Pueribacillus theae: one gene and its partner. The protein of the gene in region 2 binds, or shares a complex with, the protein of the main gene of each other region. Links are inferred from orthologs where the notes say so. Each region holds a gene or a part of one and is shown on either strand. Other genes may lie near its edges.

Region 1 (9,328 bases), on a different replicon or contig from region 2:
TTACCGCCACGTTTCATGTAACGTGTCATGGCAATCCTTGCTGCTTCAATTTGGCGGTTTGTAATCCAGGCTGATTCTGTTGCCTGCAATCCGTATTCTCCAAAACTTATTTCTGTCCCACCTTTTGCATTGCCTTTCATTTTTCCGCGATGCTCTTTACGGTGTTTTACACGTTTTGGCATTAACATAATTATTTTCCTCCTTCCTCTTGTTTCGCATCCTTTGTCGGAAGGACTTCGCCACGATAAATCCAGATTTTCACTCCTAGTTTACCGTAAGTCGTATCCGCTTCAGCCGTGCCATAGTCAATATCTGCACGCAATGTGTGAAGTGGCACTGTTCCTTCGCTATACGATTCCGAGCGAGCGATATCTGCTCCGTTTAAACGGCCGGAAACTTCTGTTTTGATTCCTTTTGCTCCCGCACGTACTGCACGTTGGATTGCTTGTTTCATTGCACGGCGAAATGCAACACGGTTTTCCAATTGAGTCGCGATATTTTCAGCGACTAGTTTCGCATTGATATCAGGCGTTTTGACTTCAAAAATGTTCACGTGAACCTTTTTGCCTGTCAGTTCGTTTAAAGCTTTTCGAAGTGATTCGACTTCAGAACCACCTTTACCGATGACCATGCCAGGCTTTGCCGTTTTAATCGTAATATTTACACGGTTTGCAGCCCGTTCAATTTCGATGCCCGCAACTGCTGCATCTTTTAAGCGCTTTTCAATGTATTCACGAATTTTGATGTCTTCATGAAGAAGCTTTGCATAATCTTTATCCGCATACCATTTTGAATCCCAGTCACGGATGACACCAATTCTGAGCCCTACTGGGTTAACTTTTTGACCCACGCATTATCCCTCCTTCTTTTCTGAAACTACGACCGTAATGTGGCTCGTTCTTTTATTGATACGGCTTGCGCGGCCTTGTGCCCTTGGACGGAAACGTTTTAGCGTAACGCCTTCGTCAACGTAAGCTTCGCTTATATAAAGGTTGTTTGCTTCCATTTCATAGTTATGCTCAGCATTTGCAATCGCTGAATTCAATAGTTTCTCTACGATTGGAGAAGCCGCTTTCGGTGTGTGTCGTAAAATCGCAATTGCTTCACCGACCTCTTTCCCGCGAATTAAATCGATTACGAGGCGGGCTTTGCGAGGAGCAATGCGTACTTGTTTTGCAGTCGCTTTCGCTTGCATTGATGAAACCTCCTCTCAACTTAACGTCTTGTTTTTTTGTCATCGGCAGCATGGCCTCTGTACGTACGAGTTGGTGCAAATTCGCCTAATTTGTGGCCAACCATGTCCTCGGAAATGTAAATAGGTACATGTTTTCTCCCGTCATATACAGCGAGTGTATGTCCGATGAATTCAGGAAAAATCGTTGAACGGCGTGACCAAGTTTTGATCACTTTTTTCTCGTTCTTTTCATTAAGAGCTTCAACTTTTTTCATTAAATGATCGTCTACGAATGGTCCTTTTTTCAAACTGCGACCCACATTTGTTCCTCCCTTCGCGATTGCGCTACGGTCCCTTTGAACCGTAGGTCAACCCTTTTATTTTTTACGGCGGCGCACAATGTATTGATCAGATGGTTTGTTTTTCTTACGTGTTTTGTAGCCAAGTGTTGGTTTACCCCATGGGCTAACAGGAGATTTGCGTCCGATTGGCGCTCTTCCTTCACCGCCACCATGCGGGTGATCAACAGGGTTCATAACAGAACCACGAACTGTCGGGCGTTTTCCAAGCCAGCGGGAACGTCCTGCTTTCCCGACATTAATAAGCTCATGTTCAACGTTGCCAACTTGGCCAATTGTTGCGCGGCAAGTGGCTAATACCATTCTCGTTTCACCGGAAGAAAGTCTTACAAGCACGTATTTTCCTTCTTTTCCGAGAAGCTGGGCCTCTGCACCTGCAGAACGGACTAATTGGCCGCCTCGGCCAGGTTTTAACTCAATGTTGTGGATGGTTTGGCCGACAGGAATATTTTGGAGTGGCAATGCGTTGCCAAGTTTGATGTCTGCTTCAGGGCCTGACATAATCTCCATTCCAACCTGCAATCCTTTTGGAGCAAGGATGTAACGTTTTTCTCCATCAGCATAATGAATAAGTGCGATGTTTGCAGTGCGGTTTGGATCATATTCGATCGTAGCAACGCGCCCTGGTATTCCATCTTTGTTTCGTTTGAAATCGATAATGCGGTATTTCTTCTTATGGCCGCCACCTTGATGGCGCACTGTAATACGGCCTTGATTGTTTCGGCCAGATTTTCTATTTAATGGTGCTAGAAGTGACTTTTCAGGTTTGTCTGTTGTAATTTCACTGAAGTCTGAACCAGTCATTCCGCGGCGTGCATTTGTTGTTGGTTTATATTTTTTGATCGCCATTTTTTTCCCTCCTTCACGTCGTTCTATTAAACACCTTCAAAGAAGTCTAGCTCTTTGCTTTCAGGTGTCAATTGTACAATCGCTTTTTTGCGGTTTGGCTTATATCCCGAGTGGCGTCCAAAGCGTCTAAATTTCCCTTTGTAATTCATTGTGTTTACCTTTTGAACTTTCACACCAAAAATCGTTTCAATGGCGCTTTTGATTTCCGTTTTGTTTGCGCGCGGGTCAACTTCAAATGTATATTTTTTGTCGCCCAAGGTTTCAGTGGAACGTTCTGTAATAACGGGGCGCTTAATAACATCACGTGCGTCCATTACGCTAGCACCTCCTCTACCTTTTCAGCTGCGTCCTTCGTCATAATGAGTTTGTCATGGTTGACGATGTCAAGCACTCTTACATCCGCTGCTGTTGTTACACTCACTCCAGGAATATTGCGTGCAGATAATTCAACGGTTTCGTTGTGATCATTTGTCACGATTAACGCCTTTTCGTTAGCTTTTAAGTTCGATAGAATCGCTGCCAAATCTTTTGTTTTTGGCGCTTCCATAGAAAGCTGATCAACAACGATAAAGTTTTCTTCTTTCACTTTTGTTGAGAAAGCTGATTTCAACGCTAATCTACGAACCTTTTTAGGAATTTTGTAGCTGTAGCTTCTCGGTGTTGGACCAAATACAACGCCTCCACCTACCCATTGCGGCGAGCGAATGGAACCTTGGCGTGCACGGCCAGTTCCTTTTTGCCGCCAAGGCTTGCGGCCTCCTCCTCGAACAGCAGAGCGGTTCTTCGTTGCATGCGTACCTTGTCGTTGTGCTGCCTGCTGCATAACGATGACATCAAAAAGAACATGATTGTTTGGCTCAATTCCAAAAATGTGATCAGAAAGCTCGAGATCACCTACTTTTGAGCCCTCTTGATTTAAAAGTTCTACTTTAGGCATCGGATAATCCTCCTTTCTTACTTGGCTTTTGCTGCTTTAAGTGCAGCTTGAATTGTCACATAGCTTTTTTTAGGGCCTGGCACGTTGCCTTTGATTAAAAGTAAGTTGCGTTCAGCATCCACTTTGACGATTTCTAAGTTTTGCAACGTCGTCCTTTCACCGCCCATTCGTCCTGGCAGTGCTTTTCCTTTAAAAACACGGGCCGGATCAACTGCTCCCATTGAGCCCGGGCCTCTATGATAGCGTGAACCATGGCTCATTGGTCCGCGTGATTGGTTGTGCCGTTTAATCACACCTTGGAAACCTTTCCCTTTGGAAGTTCCAGTTACGTCTACTTGTTCACCTTCGCTAAAAATATCTACTTTCACTTCTTGGCCAACTTCATATTCGGAAGTGTCTACCCCACGAATTTCTTTTACGAAGCGCTTAGGTGCTGTATTTGCTTTAGCAGCATGGCCTTTTTCTGGTTTTGACGCACGTTGTTCTTTTTTGTCTTCGACACCGATTTGAATTGCTTCATAGCCGTCCGTTTCGGCTGTCTTCTTTTGAAGGACAACGTTTGGCAATGCTTCAATCACTGTTACAGGAACAACGTCGCCGTTTTCCTTAAAAACTTGCGTCATGCCAATTTTTCTTCCTAAGATTCCTTTACTCATTGTTTTTCCACCTCCTAATGTTCCGTCCTTACAATTTGATCTCGATATCAACGCCAGAAGGCAAGTCTAAACGCATAAGCGAATCAACCGTTTGTGGTGTTGGTTCGATAATGTCAATCAAACGTTTATGAGTACGCATTTCAAATTGTTCACGTGAATCTTTGTATTTGTGTACTGCGCGCAAAATTGTATAAACCGATTTTTCAGTTGGCAACGGGATTGGACCCGAAACCTTCGCACCTGAACGTTTCGCAGTTTCAACAATTTTTTCAGCTGATTGATCCAAAATTCTGTGGTCGTACGCTTTTAACCGAATGCGAATTTTTTGCTTTGCCATTATTTTCCCTCCTTCATCGCCCATTTTTTTTAGCGCTTGTTCAAAAAGCCTTACAGAAGTTAGTTATTGATGAGTACAGCTTAACGTTCACTAGCTTTTGCGGCTTTTCCATCAGCGCATAATAGACAGTTCTCCGCGAAAATTTCCTGCACACGGGCCATGGCAAAGGGGCCGGGTGTGTCAGCAACCTTTCACTTCATCGCTGCAATCAATGACTAACATTCAACATTATATAGAAATAATGCGGCGAATGCAAGTGGCGCCAACGTTTTTCTTGTTTTTGGCCACACTTTACCTATTATAGAGACTCCAACAGTTGATTGCAAGATTTTTTAAGTGTTTGTGAGAAATGCGCAAAAAAAAAAAAACTGAGCCCCCCATATAAAGAGAGCTCATAGATTTAACTTCTTATTCGATAACTTCTGTTACTACTCCAGAACCGACAGTACGTCCACCTTCACGGACAGAGAATCTTGTTCCGTCTTCAATTGCGATTGGAGCAATTAATTCTACAGTCATTTCAACGTTATCGCCAGGCATTACCATTTCAACGCCTTCTGGAAGTGAAATTGTTCCAGTTACGTCAGTCGTACGGAAGTAAAATTGGGGGCGGTAGTTTGAAAAGAAAGGTGTATGTCTTCCGCCTTCTTCTTTCGAAAGAACGTAAACTTCAGCTTTAAATTTAGTATGAGCCTTCACTGTACCAGGCTTAATTAACACTTGGCCACGTTGAACTTCTTCACGGGAAACACCACGAAGAAGAGCACCAATGTTGTCCCCAGCTTCAGCGTAGTCGAGAAGTTTACGGAACATCTCAACACCTGTAACTGTTGTTTTCTTAGGTTCTTCAACCAAACCAAGAATTTCAACTTCATCTCCAACTTTTACTTGTCCGCGTTCCACACGGCCAGTCGCAACTGTACCACGTCCAGTAATTGAGAACACGTCCTCAACAGGCATCATGAACGGTTTATCTACGTCACGCTCAGGAGTTGGAATATACTCGTCAACTGCATCCATTAATTCAAAGATTCTTTCAGGCCAGTCACCTTCGCCTTCAAGCGCTTTTAAAGCGGAACCTTTAATGACTGGTACGTCATCACCAGGGAATTCGTATTCGCTTAAAAGATCACGAACTTCCATTTCAACGAGTTCTAGCAGCTCTTCGTCGTCTACCATATCACATTTGTTCAAGAAAACGACAATATAAGGAACACCTACATTACGAGAAAGCAGAATGTGTTCACGAGTTTGAGGCATTGGGCCGTCAGCTGCAGATACAACAAGGATGGCTCCATCCATTTGCGCTGCACCTGTGATCATGTTTTTTACATAGTCAGCGTGTCCTGGGCAGTCCACGTGAGCATAGTGGCGGTTTTCAGTTTCGTATTCAACGTGGGAAGTCGCGATTGTAATTCCGCGCTCACGTTCTTCAGGTGCACCGTCGATTTGATCGTAAGCCATTGCTGTACCACTGCCGTATTTGCTGTGAAGAACAGTTGTGATCGCAGCAGTCAACGTTGTTTTACCATGGTCAACGTGTCCAATCGTACCAATGTTTACGTGTGGTTTAGAACGGTCAAATTTTTCTTTAGCCATTTCTATTTTTTCCTCCTTAATTAAGAAAAATAATTTTTTAAGTAAGTTAATCGAATAGACGACAGGCGTCTATCCTCGATTATAGCAAATGGAAACTTTAAACAATAGTGACAAGTTGATCATTCACCTGTCGCTTTTTTAATAATGTCTTCAGCAATCGATTTCGGAACTTCTTCATAATGGTCAAAGTGCATAGAGTATACTCCACGGCCTTGTGTATTAGAACGAAGCGATGTTGCATAGCCAAACATTTCCGAGAGCGGCACGAATGCATTGATCACCTGTGCGTTCCCCCGGGCAGTCATGCCTTCGACTCGTCCTCTCCGGCTTGTGATGTCGCCCATAATGTCACCCATGTACTCTTCAGGCACAACGACTTCAACTTTTACGATTGGCTCAAGAAGGACTGGATTACAAATTTCTTTTGCTTTCCGGAGCGCCATTGAGGCGGCAATCTTAAACGCCATTTCACTTGAGTCAACGTCGTGGTAAGAGCCATCATAAAGCTTCGCCTTAATGTCAATCACTGGGTAGCCTGCCAATAGGCCATTCTCAAGCGCATCTTTGAGGCCCGCTTCAACAGCCGGCACATATTCCCGGGGAACAACCCCACCGACAATGGCGTTCTCAAATTCAAACCCTGCGCCTTCTTCAAGCGGTTCAAATTCAATCCATACGTGTCCGTATTGGCCACGCCCGCCAGATTGGCGAATGAATTTACCTTCACATTGCCCGGCTTTACGAATGGTTTCACGATAGGCAACTTGAGGAGCTCCGACGTTTGCTTCAACTTTAAACTCGCGTTTTAATCGGTCAACGATAACATCGAGATGAAGCTCACCCATTCCAGAGATAACCGTTTGTCCCGTTTCCTCATTTGTTTCCGTTTTGAACGTTGGATCTTCTTCAGCAAGTTTTGCAAGAGCAATCCCCATTTTATCTTGGTCGTTTTTCGTTTTTGGTTCGATTGCGACAGAGATAACTGGCTCAGGGAATTCCATTGATTCAAGGATGACAGGGTGTTTGTCATCACAAAGCGTGTCACCGGTTCCCGTATCTTTTAAGCCAACCCCAGCAGCAATATCCCCTGCGTAAACGGTAGAAATTTCCTCGCGGGAATTTGCGTGCATTTGTAAAATGCGGCCTATTCGTTCACGTTTTCCTTTTGTTGAGTTCAAGACATACGATCCTGAATTTACCGTTCCGGAATAGACACGGAAGAATGTTAGCTTACCAACGAATGGATCGGTCATTACTTTAAACGCTAAAGCGGAGAAAGGTGCGTCATCACTTGACTCTCTCTCTACTTCTTCCTCAGTATTAGGCACAGTTCCTTTGATAGCTGGAATGTCCGTTGGAGCTGGCAAATAGTCGAGAACAGCATCGAGTACAAGCTGAATCCCTTTATTTTTAAACGCTGAGCCGCATAATACTGGATAAAATTCAACATTCAGGGTCGCTTGGCGAATCGCTGCTTTAAGTTCTTCATTCGTAATTTCTTCGCCTTCAAGATATTTCATCATTAAATCTTCGTCTAATTCAGCTACCGCTTCAATGAGCTTTCCGCGGTGTTCTTCAGCTAATTCCTTCATATCATCAGGAATTTCGCGTGCATCTGTACGGGTTCCAAGATCATCTTCATAAAAGTAAGCTTTCATCTCAATAAGATCAATCATGCCTTCAAATTGATCTTCAGCTCCGATTGGAAGCTGAATCGGATGGGCATTTGCTTCAAGACGATCATGAAGCGTTTGTACAGCATTTAAGAAATCTGCACCGATTTTATCCATTTTGTTAACAAAAACAATTCTCGGTACACCATAAGTAGTCGCTTGCCGCCAAACTGTTTCTGTTTGAGGCTCAACACCTGATTGGGCATCAAGTACGGCTACTGCTCCATCCAATACACGAAGAGAACGTTCAACTTCCACCGTAAAGTCTACGTGTCCAGGCGTATCAATAATGTTGATGCGGTGGCCTTTCCATTGGGCGGTTGTCGCTGCAGAAGTGATGGTAATACCGCGTTCCTGCTCCTGCTCCATCCAGTCCATTTGGGCGGCACCCTCATGGGTTTCACCAATTTTGTGAATACGGCCAGTGTAGAACAGAATACGTTCTGTTGTCGTTGTTTTACCGGCATCAATGTGAGCCATGATTCCGATATTTCGTGTATTATTTAAGGAGAATTCTCTAGACATACTTTTTTTCTCCTTTCTCATGTGAGATAAGTAAGTTGTTTAGTATATTGAGGCTGTTCAAATAGCCGAAAACTCCCTTTCTATTTGAACATGCACTAATTACCAGCGGTAGTGAGCAAATGCTTTGTTTGCTTCTGCCATTTTATGAGTGTCTTCACGCTTTTTCACTGCAGCACCTGTGTTGTTCGCTGCATCCATGATTTCGTTCGCAAGTCTTTCTTCCATTGTTTTTTCATTACGGAGACGAGCGTAGTTTACAAGCCAACGAAGGCCTAGTGCAGTTCTACGTTCAGGACGAACTTCAACTGGCACTTGATAGTTCGCACCACCTACACGGCGGGCTTTCACTTCAAGAACTGGCATGATGTTCTTGATTGCTTGTTCAAACACTTCCATCGGGTCTTGGTTCGAACGCTCTTTAACAATTTCAAAAGAATTATAGAGAATCTTTTGTGCAATTCCACGCTTCCCGTCAATCATAATGCGATTGATTAAACGAGTTACGAGCTTTGAATTGTATATTGGGTCTGGCAATACGTCACGGCGTTCAACGGGACCTTTACGAGGCATATATGTTCCTCCTTTCATGCAACATATTTTTAGGTGTGTTTAAAAAGTCCGGAGGTTCACAGGATGTGAATCAGTTCTCCTTTTTTAAACTTTTATTTATATAAACGATTACTTCGATTCTTTTGGCTTTTTCGTACCGTATTTGGAGCGTCCTTGCATACGGTTGTTTACACCCGCTGTATCAAGGGCACCACGGACGATATGGTAACGTACACCCGGCAAGTCTTTCACACGGCCGCCGCGAATCAAAACAACGCTGTGCTCTTGCAAGTTGTGACCGATTCCTGGAATATAAGCAGTCACTTCAATTCCATTCGTAAGGCGGACACGAGCATATTTCCGAAGGGCAGAGTTCGGCTTCTTCGGTGTCATTGTACCTACACGAGTACAAACGCCGCGCTTTTGCGGAGAATTCACTTCAGTCATCGTTTTCTTAAAACTATTATAGTTTTTGTTTAGTGCCGGAGAGTCAGACTTCTTGGATTTTGAAGTGCGGCCTTTACGGATTAATTGGTTAATTGTAGGCATCTTTTTTCCTCCTTTCTTTATGTTGTTATAAACTTTCATTCGCACGTGATCTCAAACCCACACATCCAGGTGGTTCATTGTTGGCGAAAAATAAAGATTGCAGCATCGGCCTTAGGCCGAT
Region 2 (9,195 bases):
GACAGAGACAATTGCATGGAAAATCGTTCCGTCTCCTTGTCCAAATTGAAACACCAACTGCATAACGACAACGGCAGATGCGGTTCCGCTTACAATCCCCGATATATCTCCAATCACGTCATTGCAAAAGCTCGCAACGCGATCAGCATTTCTGCAGATCAGAATCGCTTGTTTCGCTCCGTGTACTTTTTCCGAAGCCATCGCATGAAATGGTTTTTCTGCTGCTGCAGTTGCAGCTACACCAATAATATCAAAGATGATACCGATTAACACGATACAAAAAACAATAACCATGCCTGCAGCCCAAGAGACTCCATTTAGCATGGCGGTAGATATGATTGAAAAAAGAGCCGCTAACACGAACGTGATAACGGCTATTGCTACACTCCAATTGATTGATTTGTCAAAAGGAAGCTTCATAATTACTCCTTTATGTAAGTAACGAGTGAATGATTATGTAAAAGGAGTAGTCATTTAAAGGGTAAAAACTACGGCTTAGGTCCAGTAGGTTTTCCCATACCGCTGCCGAAGTGTCGCCACTTTGGCGGTTTCCCTTTAAAGCGGTATCAGCGCTGTTGCCAAACGCCGGACTGGATTACCACTTAGTCCGTACTGCAATCCCCTCTAAATGTCAAATGCGAACAGTCTAGGAGTTTTCCTCAACAACCCTGAACCATTTCCTAGCCTCTTTTGCAATGTTGATTTCATGCGACAGCGAATTTCCGAAACGACCGGTCCAGTTTCTAGGAAATCGGTACCCGCAATCCCCTCAACATCACTCAAGGCAGGCTACGCTGTTAGCGGGTTGCCCCACAAAACAGGTTCATACCCCATCCCGTAATAAAACGCTTCGAAGACGTATATTACAAGTATGGGCCTCCACGGAAGCAGGGTCAACGCCCACATGCCTTTGTGGATCGCCCCGCAACCTTAACTCCCAGCATCGACCCAAGGCTGGGCGCCTCAAGCCGCCACAAGGAACTTCATCGATGTGCCCTTTAGCGGATTTTTAGGCCCGCCTTCAGAAATGGGAGGCTGACTAGAATACTGCACCACCCCATAAAGTAATAATATTATACCACGATTACCAATTAATTGTCACGATGAATGATATACATTGAAATTGTTTCGAGCTGTTCATGCTTCACATTCGCTTTATATAAAAATTTAATCGCTTTATCGACATGCTCGTTCAGTTTTTTCTTTGCTCCATCAACTGTTAAAAGACTTGGATAGGTGCTTTTTTCATTTTCAAAATCACTCCCGACAGGCTTGCCGATTTTTTCGACGTCTCCTTCAATGTCAAGAATGTCATCCCGTATTTGGAAAGCAATACCAAGATGGTATGCAAACTGCTCCAAATGGTTCATTTGCTCTTCATTTGCCCTGGCCAAAATTGCACCGGCCAGCACTGAATAGATAAATAATTTCCCTGTTTTATTAACGTGTATATGTTCCAGTTCTTCCACTGTCAGGTTGGGGTTATTCTCCGCAATCAAGTCTTCTGTCTGCCCGCCAACCATTCCTTCCGCGCCTGCCGCTTGGGCCAATTGTTTAATTAATTCTACTTTCATCTGGCTTGTAATTTCAGGATCGTCAAGCGATGCGATCATTTCAAAGCTGTATGTCAAAAGAGCGTCCCCTGCAAGAATCGCGTTTGCTTCGCCGAAAACCTTATGATTCGTCGGTTTTCCTCTTCGGAGATCGTCATTATCCATAGCCGGCAAGTCATCATGGATTAACGAATACGTGTGAAGCATTTCAACCGCGCAGGCAAGCGGAATGCCTTTTTCACTATTTTGTCCAAACGCTTCAAGTGTTGCGAGAAGCATGATCGGCCTTAAGCGTTTTCCTCCCGCTTCAAGGGAGTAATTCATCGCATCAATTAACACTTTCGGCCCGTTTAATTTAGAAATTTCTATACGAAGCTGTTCATCAATCTTTGCTTTTGCCTGTTTTAAATAAGGAATGATATGTGAGTTCGTTAATGTCATTCTTCCTCCTGAATTGTAAAAGGCATAATTTCTCCTTCTTCGTCGATCATTTGATCAATTTTTTCCTCTACTGCTTTTAATTTATCATGGCAGCTTTTCGATAGTTTCATACCTTTTTGGAATAAATGAATGGCCTCTTCCAATGCAACATCCCCATTTTCAAGCTGCTCAACGATCGTTTCAAGCTCTTCCATTTCTTCTTCAAATGATGGCTGTTTTTCGGTATCTAAATCATGGCTCATTTTTTGATTCCTCCAATCCCCAGACATGGCAATCGAGCAACCCATCTTTTACATTGACCTGGATCATGTCACCTGGATTCACATCGTATACAGACTTCACAACAACGTCATCCTTTGTTACAAGGCTGTACCCTCTATCCATCACTTTCAAAGGGCTCAACGCATCCAGTTTTGAAATGCTTTGCTGATAAAGCATTTTTTTTCGATTGGTCAATTGCTGCATTTCCCGAGCTAATCTTTTCGTTAATTGTTTGCGTCTCTCTTTCCCTTGGATAATTAATTTTTCCGGGTGATGGCGATGAATGGATTTATTTATGTTTCTCCATTGTTCATATTTTTGATTAAGCTGCAGTTTTGCCTCTCTTGTTAAACGTTCAATTAAACGGTCCAGCTCTTGATTCTTTTGCCGTATTAATTGAGCAGGATAACGGAAGGCATACGATTTTTGCAAGCGGGCCAGCTTCTCTCTTTCGGCATCTAGCCTTGCGGCAATCGCTCGTATTAGCCTCGCTTTCCGCTCGTTCACACGCTCATTTAATTCTAAAACGTGCGGCACCGCTAATTCCGCGGCTGCGGTCGGGGTAGCGGCTCTTACATCCGCAGCAAAGTCCGCAATCGTCACATCGGTTTCGTGCCCGACAGCTGATATAATTGGAATTTCTGAATGAAAAATACTTCTGGCTACAATCTCTTCATTGAAGGGCCATAAATCTTCAATCGAACCTCCACCTCTACCTACAATGAGAACATCGTGCATGCGAAGTTCATTCGCCTGTTTAATCGCTTTTGCAATCGATTCGGAAGCCAATTCGCCTTGTACATAGACAGGAAAAAGCGTAATTCTCGCCAATGGATAACGCCGTTTTATCGTTGTGAAAATATCGCGTACCGCAGCACCTGTCTTTGAGGTGACAACACCGATTTCAACCGGAAAAACAGGAAGCGGCTTTTTTCTTTCACTCGAAAAAATTCCTTCACGCTCCAGCTTTTTCTTTAATTCTTCAAAAGCGAGAAATAAGTTTCCGATCCCATCAGGCTGCATTTCTTTCGCATATAGCTGGTATTGGCCATATGGCTCATAAACTGTCACTTCGCCGCGTACCAGCACCTTCATCCCATTTTCCGGCCGAAACGCCAATTTGCTGTTATGGCTGGAAAACATAACAGATTGTATTCTTGATCGTTCATCTTTCAAAGTAAAATACATATGTCCTCTGGAATGCAGTTTAACATTGGACAATTCCCCTCTAACCCATACATCGTTCAAGACAGTATCGCGATCAAACTGTCTTTTTATATAGCGGGTAAGCGCGGTTATCGATAGATAACGATCTTGCTCCATATACGTCACTCGCCTTTATTCAGGCGAAACCTTTTTGCGGAAAGGATCGTATTATGTAATAGCATTGTAATCGTCATTGGCCCCACCCCGCCGGGAACTGGTGTAATGTATGCGGCTTTTTCCTTTGCTTCTTCAAAGTTGACGTCCCCTGTTAATTTCCCATTTTCTAAACGATGAATGCCGACGTCGATTACCGTTGCACCGTCTTTAATATGCTCCCCGTTAATGAGATGGGCTTTTCCGACGGCCGCAATCAATATATCTGCTTGTGTTGTGATTTCTTTTAGGTTTCTTGTACGGGAGTGGCAATACGTTACGGTCGCATTTTCGTTTAAAAATAATTGCCCGACAGGCTTTCCTACAATATTGCTGCGTCCAACGACAACAACATGCTTGCCTTCAATCTCAATTTGTTCTGACTTGACCATTTCTAAAATCCCGTGTGGTGTGCATGGCAAAAAGGTTTCTTGCCCTGTCATCATACGTCCGATACTAATCGGGTGGAAGCCATCAACATCTTTTTCAGGTGATATGGTGTCGATAACAGCCTGCTCATTGATTTGAGCTGGGAGTGGAAGCTGAACAAGGATCCCATCGATCGTATCGTCTGCATTAAGTTCCCTGATTTTAGCAAGCAGTTCTTCTTCTGATGTTTCTTCAGGCATTTCAATGAGAAGCGAATGGATGCCGACTTCCTGGCAGGCCTTTTGTTTTCCTCTAACATAGGTTTGGGATGCCGGGTCGGTTCCAACAATAATAACTGCCAAACCAGGCGTGACATCTTTTTCTTTTAATGCCTCAACTGCTTTTTTCATCTCTTCTTTTTTTCTCTGTGACAGTTCTTTTCCGCTAATCAATTGTGCAGTCATTGTTCTCCCCCTAAAATTTTTGATAAAACACCATTGATAAAACGTTTGGACTCCTCACTGCCAAATGTTTTGGCAAGTTCGACCGCTTCATTCAACGTAACATTTGAAGGAATATCTTCCTCATACTTCAATTCATAGACAGCTAGACGTAAAATCGCGCGATCAACATTTGCAATCCGGTCAAAACGCCAGTTTTCTAAATGTTTTTTGATCGTACTGTCAATTGAATCTAGATTTGCGATTGTTCCTTCAACGAGCCGTTCAAAAAAAGGATCGGTTTCTTCGTCATTCAACACATAATCCATTGTTTCATTAATATCGGTCTCATTCAAATGCATTTGAAAAAGAGCTTGTACTGCTTTTTCACGGGCTTGTCTTCTCTTCAATATTTTATCTCCTTTTAACATCCACTTAGTAATCAATTAATGATAAAAATCAAAGGGGATCCCCTTTGATTTTTATCATTAATATTCAGTATCACTTATAAGGTTATCTTTTTGTTCAAAATGGATACCTACTACATGGATGTTAATTTCTTTTACATCAAGTGCTGTCATGTTTTGCAATTCCTGGCGGATGCTCGTTTGAATTTCCTGACCGACAGATGGGATGGAAAAACCATATTCAATCACAACAAAAACATCGAGAATGATGCCCTGATCGGTAAGATCAACTTTGACGCCTTTTCGGTGCGATTTTCGGCCGAGTTTTTCCGCAACACCGGTTGCGAAGTTTCCCCGCATTGAAGAAACCCCTTCGACATCTGATGCCGCAATCGCAGCGATTACTTCAATAACTTCAGGCGAAATCTCAACCTTACCAAGTTCATCTGTCTGACTGTTCATCTCAAAGCTTTGGCTTTCAACCAAGTTTTTTCACCCCTTAGTTTTCTTTATCACTTAAATCATACAGCTCAAGAAACTTCGTATTAAAATCACCTTCAACAAATTTTTCGTGATTTAAAAGTTTTAAGTGAAAAGGAATCGTCGTTTTTACTCCGTCGATCACAAATTCATCAAGTGCACGCTTCATCCGAGAGATTGCTTCTTCTCTCGTCGCGCCGTAAGTAATAAGTTTCGCAACCATTGAATCATAAAATGGCGAAATGACGTAACCGGGATAAACAGCCGAATCGACTCTTACACCCAATCCTCCCGGCGGTAAATACATCTCCACTTTGCCAGGTGAAGGCATGAATTTTTTGTTCGGATCTTCCGCATTAATACGGCACTCCATCGACCAGCCGTTAAATGTGACATCATCCTGCTTGATCGATAATTTTTCACCCGCCGCAACATAAATCTGCTGCTTGATAAGATCGACTCCGGTAACCATTTCTGTTACAGGATGTTCAACTTGGATGCGGGTGTTCATTTCCATAAAATAGAAATTTCCGTCAGCAGCATAAATAAATTCAATTGTCCCCGCACCGGAGTAATTAACGGCTGCAGCTGCTTTAACAGCGGCCTCTCCCATCTCTTGCCGTTTCTTTTCATCAATTGCAGGCGACGGCGTTTCTTCAACCAATTTTTGAAGGCGGCGTTGAATGGAACAGTCACGTTCACCTAAGTGAATCACATTTCCATAGTTGTCGGCAAGCACTTGAATTTCAACATGGCGGAAATCTTCAATAAATTTTTCGATGTAGACCCCTGGATTGCCAAAAGCAGTTGCCGCTTCTTGTTGTGTAATATTAATGCCGTTGGCTAATTCTTTCTCGTCACGTGCGATACGGATACCTTTTCCGCCCCCGCCAGCCGTTGCTTTAATAATAACAGGATAACCAATTTTAGACGCGATCTCAAGCCCTTCGTCCACGCTCCCGATGATGCCTTCCGACCCCGGAACAATCGGTACCCCTGCCTTTTTCATTGTTGAGCGGGCAATATCTTTCGTACCCATTTTTGTAATAGCTTCAGGGCTTGGGCCGATAAACGTAATGTTGCATTCTTTGCATATTTCGGCGAAGTCAGCATTTTCGGCTAAAAAACCGTAGCCCGGGTGGATGGCGTCAACACCAGTTAGAGTGGCGATGCTCATAATATTCGTAAAGTTTAAGTAGCTGTCTTTCGCTGCTGTAGGTCCAATGCAGTATGCTTCGTCTGCTAATCGAACGTGAAGGGCGTCTTTATCAGCCTCTGAGTAAACGGCAACAGTCTCGATATCAAGTTCTTTACATGCACGGATAATCCGTACAGCAATTTCTCCTCTGTTTGCGATTAAAACTTTTTTTATATTCATATTCGCCGCCCCTTATTCCGGTTTAACGAGAAATAGTGGTTGTCCATACTCAACAAGTTGGCCGTTTTCAGCTAAAACTTCAACAATTTCGCCCTTTACTTCTGCTTCAATTTCATTAAATAGTTTCATGGCTTCGACGATGCAAACGATCGTATCTTCTTCAACTTTGTCGCCGGCTTTTACATAAGGAGGCTTATCAGGGGAGGAAGCCGCATAGAAAGTTCCCACCATTGGCGATTCGATTTTATGTAAATTGCTTTGATCTTGCGTTTTTTCAGCTTGTGATTCTGCTTTTTCGGCTGCAGGGCTTGGCGCAGGCGCCGGTTGTGTATTTTGTTCAACCTTCGGTTGAAGCGCTTCCGCAGCAGGAGCTTGTACCACTTTTTCTACTGCTTGCTGAACTTCAGGAACAATTGCCGCTCCTGCATTTTTTTTCAATGTGATTGTCGTTCCTTCGTTTTCGTAAGTAAATTCATTGATTGATGACTGATCGACCAATCGAATGAGTTCACGTAGTTCTTGTACTTTAAACATTTGCTTTACTCCTTCCATATTAAAAACAAAAAATTTAAAAATTCTTGAATAATTATAGCATACCGCTTAATTACAGTATAGTTTACTTAAAAAAAATTTGTCGAGCGAAAAGAGCCGATGGCAATCCACCTTCGGCTCTTCTAATCGATCATCACTTTGCATATTCAACTGTCACATTGCTTACATTGCCTTCTCCAAGCTGTTCAACCGTTTTGCGCATAATATCATTCGCTTCTTTCTTTGATACCTCGTCTGCTTTAACAATAATATTAAAATTTTCCCCATCGATTGGATTCACAATCACATCGTCGTAGCCTAGCTGATTCATTAACAATGTTTCCAATACGGTGATTTGTTGTGATTGGTCGTTTAATTTTTCCATTTTATTGAATGCTTCACTTTTCATCTCTGCTGAAATTTCTCCTGAGGCAACGACTTCCTGATACTCTGCCAGCTGCTTTTCTCTTGCTTCGTTAATTTTAATTCTTAGCGCTGCAAATGTTTCATCGCTTGAAATGGTTGTTACTTCCGCTTGATCTTCAGCAGCTTCTTTGTTTGAGGTTTCAAGTTCTTCTTTGGCATCTTTCGCTTCGTTGTTTGTTTGTTTCTCTTCATCTTCAACGTACGCCACATTTGTAGGCGATTCACCAGGCGAAACGATATAGTAGACAGATAATACAATAATTAAACTTAACATCGTTAAAAGCCATGCTGTTTGTTTTTTCAATACCAATGTTACTCCTCCTTTATTTTTTTCGGCAAAACCGAAACTTGATAACTTGGGACGTGGAGAAATCGTGTGACAGCTTCAATAATCTGCTGCTTTACTTGCATGCTTTCGGCACCTTGCGCAACAACGATGACTCCGGTTACTTTCGGCTTTTCACTTCCGATAATAACTGGCTTATCTTTATCGCCGTCTCTTACGATAATCGTTTCTTCATCCATTGAATTGTTTTCTATCGTTCTCGTGCCTCCTTCACGATCGCTTTCTTCTGTTACTTGCTTTTCGTTTCTTCTGTTTTTTTCGTAGAGTTTCTTTTCTGTTGAAGCGATGTTTACTTTTACAGAGACGTTCGAGACTCCAATAACATCTGATAAAATGTCCCGGACCTGCCTTTCATAATATTCTTCATATTCAACAATTGTGGAAGGGTTGGAAGAGCGGTTGGCAAACGCATCTTTTTCCTCGGATTCTTCAGCATTTGTATTGCTCATTTCTGGTTCATTTTTTGTTTGGAAAGTCGAAGTCATATTGCTTAAAAGCATAATGGCAACACCTAACCCAAGGAGCAAATAGAAGTATATGTTAAATGGCTTTTTGCTTTTCTCTCCTTTTGGTTCAATGAGTTTTTGAAATGCTTTTTTCAATTCTTCCTTTTTCACAACTTTTCCCTTTCCCTTCCTGCCATTTCGACAGTAACTTTCTCCTCATCAATCCCCCATTGCTTCGCAAGAAACTTGCGTATCTCATTTGTTTTTCCTCGTTCTTTTAATGTAAATGATTGCTCTTCCCCAATTGTTACTACCTCGACGGGCTCTACATTTTTTACTTGATTTTCTTTGTTAGTCGTAAGAAATACTTGTAAACCGAGGATGTTTTCATAGGTTCGATCGCTTTTCTCTTTAAAATTGATGCGAATCTTTTCGACACTTACCTCATATTGCTCCATCAGCTCCTCTTCCACCTGGTTTTTCATTTGGACAGCCATTTGTTCTTCAATATATGCATCTTGGGTGGCTTGTATTTCATTTTTCTTATGATTCATCTTTTTTTCAAAGACATTTTCCGAAATCGCTTGCTCAAATTTTATCGATTCGAAGATTTTATCTTTGTCCGAAGAAAAAATCGATAATAGCGGAGAGAGCAAAAGGAGAATGAGCAAGAGCCCAATGACCATTTTGACGTACTGATGCAAACTATTATTCGGCACAAGCATATCCATAATGACGGCGATTAAAATCAGGATAAC

What was found.
Region 1: the proteins of nusB (region 2) and rpsJ are in contact, whole or in part, in a solved structure (PDB 3D3B), measured with the Escherichia coli proteins. The link is inferred for Pueribacillus theae from one-to-one orthologs.

The regions. Positions count from the first base shown.
Region 1 is NZ_QCZG01000004.1:86,651-95,978, forward strand. Bases 2,659-5,543 are described here. They hold rpsJ (30S ribosomal protein S10), read right to left. Parts: upstream 4,313-5,543; coding sequence 4,004-4,312; downstream 2,659-4,003. Other genes in these bases: rplW (50S ribosomal protein L23), read right to left, coding at 2,659-2,696; rplD (50S ribosomal protein L4), read right to left, coding at 2,696-3,319; rplC (50S ribosomal protein L3), read right to left, coding at 3,337-3,975; tuf (elongation factor Tu), read right to left, coding at 4,721-5,543. Also shown: rplP (50S ribosomal protein L16), read right to left, coding at 1-188; rpsC (30S ribosomal protein S3), read right to left, coding at 191-850; rplV (50S ribosomal protein L22), read right to left, coding at 854-1,195; rpsS (30S ribosomal protein S19), read right to left, coding at 1,216-1,494; rplB (50S ribosomal protein L2), read right to left, coding at 1,552-2,382; more of rplW, read right to left, coding at 2,409-2,658; more of tuf, read right to left, coding at 5,544-5,911; fusA (elongation factor G), read right to left, coding at 6,031-8,109; rpsG (30S ribosomal protein S7), read right to left, coding at 8,209-8,679; rpsL (30S ribosomal protein S12), read right to left, coding at 8,788-9,207. UniProt on the Escherichia coli protein: Involved in the binding of tRNA to the ribosomes. Part of the processive rRNA transcription and antitermination complex (rrnTAC). The complex forms an RNA-chaperone ring around the RNA exit tunnel of RNA polymerase (RNAP).
Region 2 is NZ_QCZG01000002.1:87,078-96,272, forward strand. The notes cover bases 3,139-5,890. They hold nusB (transcription antitermination factor NusB), read right to left. Parts: upstream 4,834-5,890; coding sequence 4,444-4,833; downstream 3,139-4,443. Other genes in these bases: xseA (exodeoxyribonuclease VII large subunit), read right to left, coding at 3,139-3,578; folD (bifunctional methylenetetrahydrofolate dehydrogenase/methenyltetrahydrofolate cyclohydrolase FolD), read right to left, coding at 3,584-4,447; DCC39_RS01830 (Asp23/Gls24 family envelope stress response protein), read right to left, coding at 4,912-5,316; accC (acetyl-CoA carboxylase biotin carboxylase subunit), read right to left, coding at 5,330-5,890. In the rest of the region: DCC39_RS01800 (hypothetical protein), read right to left, coding at 1-420; DCC39_RS01805 (polyprenyl synthetase family protein), read right to left, coding at 1,092-1,994; DCC39_RS01810 (exodeoxyribonuclease VII small subunit), read right to left, coding at 1,991-2,236; more of xseA, read right to left, coding at 2,226-3,138; more of accC, read right to left, coding at 5,891-6,688; accB (acetyl-CoA carboxylase biotin carboxyl carrier protein), read right to left, coding at 6,701-7,222; DCC39_RS01845 (SpoIIIAH-like family protein), read right to left, coding at 7,374-7,955; spoIIIAG (stage III sporulation protein AG), read right to left, coding at 7,958-8,608; spoIIIAF (stage III sporulation protein AF), read right to left, coding at 8,605-9,195. UniProt on the Escherichia coli protein: Part of the processive rRNA transcription and antitermination complex (rrnTAC). The complex forms an RNA-chaperone ring around the RNA exit tunnel of RNA polymerase (RNAP).